DNA from 2 places in the Paenibacillus sp. FSL E2-0177 genome. Region 2 is predicted to be linked to the other one. Evidence: a T-box and tRNA genes for the amino acid it is inferred to sense, from the RefSeq annotation. Region 2 holds a T-box; the other holds one or more tRNA genes.
The links. A T-box is a leader RNA that pairs with one kind of tRNA and senses whether it is charged. The one in region 2 lies ahead of trpS (tryptophan--tRNA ligase), so its partner is inferred to be a tRNA-Trp.
Positions count from the first base shown of each region.

Region 1: it encodes a tRNA-Trp, which carries the amino acid that the T-box ahead of trpS (tryptophan--tRNA ligase) is inferred to sense. The anticodon was not compared.

Region 1 covers NZ_CP150307.1:6,033,424-6,035,784, forward strand. The annotation lists gene MHI25_RS26760 (AraC family transcriptional regulator) at 1-466, shown strand, start outside; tRNA gene MHI25_RS26765 (tRNA-Leu) at 602-680, opposite strand; tRNA gene MHI25_RS26770 (tRNA-Cys) at 695-768, opposite strand; tRNA gene MHI25_RS26775 (tRNA-Gly) at 778-852, opposite strand; tRNA gene MHI25_RS26780 (tRNA-Gln) at 859-933, opposite strand; tRNA gene MHI25_RS26785 (tRNA-His) at 953-1,028, opposite strand; tRNA gene MHI25_RS26790 (tRNA-His) at 1,072-1,147, opposite strand; tRNA gene MHI25_RS26795 (tRNA-Trp) at 1,171-1,244, opposite strand; tRNA gene MHI25_RS26800 (tRNA-Tyr) at 1,251-1,336, opposite strand; tRNA gene MHI25_RS26805 (tRNA-Thr) at 1,342-1,417, opposite strand; tRNA gene MHI25_RS26810 (tRNA-Phe) at 1,446-1,521, opposite strand; tRNA gene MHI25_RS26815 (tRNA-Asp) at 1,532-1,609, opposite strand; tRNA gene MHI25_RS26820 (tRNA-Met) at 1,635-1,711, opposite strand; tRNA gene MHI25_RS26825 (tRNA-Val) at 1,729-1,804, opposite strand; tRNA gene MHI25_RS26830 (tRNA-Glu) at 1,860-1,934, opposite strand; tRNA gene MHI25_RS26835 (tRNA-Ser) at 1,953-2,045, opposite strand; tRNA gene MHI25_RS26840 (tRNA-Asn) at 2,049-2,124, opposite strand; rRNA gene MHI25_RS26845 (23S ribosomal RNA) at 2,185-2,361, opposite strand, start outside.
Region 2 covers NZ_CP150307.1:5,867,531-5,869,891, forward strand. The annotation lists gene trpS (tryptophan--tRNA ligase) at 1-837, opposite strand, end outside; T-box leader at 901-1,140, opposite strand; gene MHI25_RS26140 (aldose 1-epimerase) at 1,275-2,249, shown strand.

The DNA.
Region 1 (2,361 bases), 170 kb from region 2:
CGTTCTTCAAATCCTGCTGCGAATGAAAGCAGAGTTTACACGCAAGCAAGACGGATTCTCTGAGCTTCTAAACCTACAAATGAGCGAGATTACCGTCCATCTTATGAGGCTTCTTAGTGCCTCTGGATATCAATCCCCAACAGAAGATCGAGTACAATATGTCCTTAATTATATGAATGAGCATTATCGCCATAAATTGTCCGTCGAAACACTATCAGAAATGTCCGGATATAGTTACGATCGTTTTCGCCATCTATTTAAAGAACGTTTCGGGTCTTCACCCCTGCGGTATTTGCTGTTAAAACGCCTGGATTATGCAAAATCTCTATTACGTCATACTCAGATGCAAATCTCTGAAGTATCTGCTGCTGCAGGTTTTGTGAACGATGCCCAATTCTGCAATATGTTCAAACGAGAAATAGGTCTTACCCCGCGAGCATTCCGCATTAATAATCAATCAGGTTAATCACTAATCAGATTAAAAAAAGCCGTTGAAATAGAGAAACTCTCTATTCAACGGCTTACTGCTGTAAACCCAAGGACATAAAGAAAAAGGTTTGTAAGATTGCTTATAAAAGCATTCTTACAAACCTTTTTAAGATACCGGCGAGAGGACTCGAACCTCCACGGTTTCCCACTCGATTTTGAGTCGAGCGCGTCTGCCATTCCGCCACGCCGGCACATATGAACTAAATGGAGGCGCCACCCAGATTTGAACTGGGGATAAAGCTTTTGCAGAGCTTTGCCTTACCACTTGGCTATGGCGCCATGAAAACTTGGAGCGGACGACGGGAATCGAACCCGCGACCCTCGCCTTGGCAAGGCGATGCTCTACCGCTGAGCCACGTCCGCATAAAATGGCTGGGGATATAGGATTCGAACCTATGAGTGACGGAGTCAAAGTCCGTTGCCTTACCGCTTGGCTAATCCCCAATAACATTTTAAAGTAAAATGGGGCGACTGATGGGTCTCGAACCCACGAATGCCGGAACCACAATCCGGTGCGTTAACCCCTTCGCCACAGTCGCCATATTAAGTTGATATTGTTGCCATTATTCATTTTAAAGTAAATGGGGCGGCCGATGGGTCTCGAACCCACGAATGCCGGAACCACAATCCGGTGCGTTAACCCCTTCGCCACGGCCGCCATATTAAACTTTAGAAAGAACTTGGCAGGGGCAGCAGGAATTGAACCCACACCAACGGTTTTGGAGACCGTTGTTCTACCTTTAAACTATGCCCCTAAAAACTGGTGGAGGATGATGGATTCGAACCACCGAACACTCACGTGAGCAGATTTACAGTCTGATGCGTTTGGCCACTTCGCTAATCCTCCAAGGATGGTGCCGGCGAGAGGACTTGAACCCCCAACCTACTGATTACAAGTCAGTTGCTCTACCAATTGAGCTACACCGGCATGGCACTCATTCTTTTGTGATGATAAATGGTGGCTCGGGACGGAATCGAACCGCCGACACGAGGATTTTCAGTCCTCTGCTCTACCGACTGAGCTACCGAGCCATGATGAAAATGGCGGAACCGACGGGATTCGAACCCGCGATCTCCTGCGTGACAGGCAGGCATGTTAGGCCAACTACACCACGGTTCCAAAAGATATAATTGCTTAAGTTAATTGGTTGCGGGGGCAGGATTTGAACCTGCGGCCTTCGGGTTATGAGCCCGACGAGCTACCGGGCTGCTCCACCCCGCGTCAGTAAGAAAGTGTTATGGTGGAGGCTGAGGGGATCGAACCCCCGACCCTCTGCTTGTAAGGCAGATGCTCTCCCAGCTGAGCTAAGCCTCCATAAACAACAATTGTTATTGTACCAAAGTCCACTAGGATAAATCAAGTGAAGATTTGGTGACCCGTATGGGATTCGAACCCATGTTACCTCCGTGAAAGGGAGGTGTCTTAACCCCTTGACCAACGGGCCATACTAATTAAAAATTTGTGGCGGAGAGAGAGGGATTCGAACCCTCGAGACGCTTGTGGCGCCTACACGATTTCCAATCGTGCTCCTTCGGCCAAACTCGGACACCTCTCCATATGGCTCCCCGAACAGGACTCGAACCTGTGACAACTCGATTAACAGTCGAGTGCTCTACCAACTGAGCTATCAGGGAATATTCATACCAGGCTTGATGCCTGAAAACTGAATCCGAAACGAATTTGCATTCTAAGTATAGGATAAGCCCTCGACCGATTAGTATTGGTCAGCTCCATGCATTGCTGCACTTCCACCTCCAACCTATCTACCTCGTCGTCTTCAAGGGGTCTTACTAATTGGGAAATCTCATCTTGAGGGGGGCTTCACGCTTAGATGCTTTCAGCGCTTATCCCGTCCGTACGTAGCTACCCAG
Region 2 (2,361 bases):
TGTGGATACAACCACTTCCCCAAGATCCTTCTTAAAGCCACCATACATTTGTCCTTCATAACGATCGGCAATTTGCTGGAGGGACATCCCAGAACATTCCGAGTAAATACTCATCAAGTTACTAATCTCTGGCTTGTTAGCCGGATCAAAGATCACTTCACGTCCAGAATCAGTCGTTGCGCGGCTGATTTTTTTACGGATCACATCCGGCGAATCCAACAGGGCAATATAGCTGCCTGCATTCGGGCTGCTCTTGCTCATTTTTTTAGTGCCATCATCCAGAGACATAATGCGTGCGCCCACTTCAGGGATATACGGTTCAGGAATCGTAAAGAATTCGCCAAAACGGTTATTGAATCGGCCCGCTAAATCACGGGTCAACTCCAAGTGCTGCTTCTGATCTTCACCTACTGGCACAAGATCCGCATTATAAACAAGAATATCTGCTGCCATTAAAGAAGGATATACGAATAGGCCCGCGCCAACTGAATCCTTACCTGATGATTTATCTTTGAACTGTGTCATACGCTCAAGCTCGCCCATTGCCGTTAGCGTAGTCATGATCCAGCCCAATTCCGCATGCTGAGGCACATGAGACTGCATATATACATTCGAACGCACAGGATCAATTCCTGCCGCGATAAAGAGTGCAGCTACAGCTTCAGACTGCTCACGCAGTGCCGCAGGATCTTGAGCAACGGTGATCGCATGCATATCGACAACCATAAAGAAACATTGATGATCGTCTTGCAGCTTCACAAAATTTTTCAGCGCTCCGATATAGTTACCCAAAGTTAGAGAACCGCTCGGTTGTATGCCTGACATTACTTTTTTCAACATAATATAGACCTCCGTTAGATGTAATTTCCGATTTCCGAGAACGCAAAAAAAGCCTCATCCGCAAGGGACGTGAGACCGTGGTGCCACCCTTATTCGCTGCTTAACCTTTGTATAGTCAAAGGGAAACAGCCTTAGTCTTCCGTTAACGGGGAAGATCCGGCCGGTCTACTAGGGCATCTTGCTCCCGTTCAAGCGCGGCGCTCAGGGGTCCATTCATCAGGAGTGTCCTACCGGTTCGCATCAACCACCGGCTTTCTGAAGGTGCATTTCCTGTCTACTTGTCCCCGTCATCACATTCTCATCATAATTTAATGCCTTCATCATAGAACCATAAAGAGAAGTTGTCAAATCACTTAACCACTTCCGCATAAATCTGTTATGATAAGGTTATCCATGTTCTATTCGATTACAGTTACGATAAAGGAGCATATCTCATGAAACAGGTGACCAAAGGGCAGTGGGGCGGTTATGATACTTATATTTTGCACAGCCGCGAACTGGAAGTCACGCTTTTGCCGCGACTAGGAAACAACGTGATTTCATTGTTTGATGTAAAGGAACAACGGGAAATTCTGCGGCGGCCTGATGAAAGCGATCAAGCTTTCTTTATGCAAAAACCTTACCATTTTGGCATCCCGCTCTTAATTCCACCCGGAAGAATTCGTAAAGGAAAATTTCAATTCGAGGGTACAAGTTATCAATTTGACCAGAATACCGCTGGTGACAATCATATCCATGGTCTACACCGGACTCAATCCTGGTGTGTCAGCGATATTGAAGAAGACGAGGACGGTTGTGCAGTCACTACTGAATTCCTTACTGAAGATGATCCGCACTGGATGGAGCAATTTCCCATTCCACTCAAATTCGAAATGACATTCAGGCTTCAGGATGCCCGGCTCAGCCAGACTTTAAAGGTTACAAATCTCGGCGATCACCGTATTCCCTTTGGGATCGGTTATCACACCTGGTTTATGATCGATGGAGAACCTGAACGCTGGAATCTCAAGCTGCCCGTAAACAGCATTTATGAACTAAACGATGAATTGCTCCCTAGCGGCAATCTAATTCCACTTGGTGATCTAGATTCACTAAACTCTGGAATCAACCTCCAGGGAACTAATTTTGATACTGCTCTACGTATTGGTGACAAGCAGCCCGTAGAAGCCTTGCTATTACGCGATGATGGTTATGGTCTTCGTTATACAGCTGACGAGAATCATTTCCGTCACTGGGTCCTGTATACCAAAGGACCGGCCGATCAATTTCTGTGCATCGAACCTTACACCTGGCTCCCGGATGCTCCTAACGTTTCAGATGACCCTTCCTTCACGGGCTTGCTGAAGGTAGAACCAGGTCAAAGTCTTGAGCTGTCCACTATGCTGGAAATGATCTATCCCGAGAATTAAAGCAGATATACATTATATCGGTCTTCCCTTGCGTTTACGTAAGAGAAGGCCGATTTTTTGTGCGAGCTTAGTTATTTAGGCTTTCCTACCCTTACTTTTAATCGACTAATAA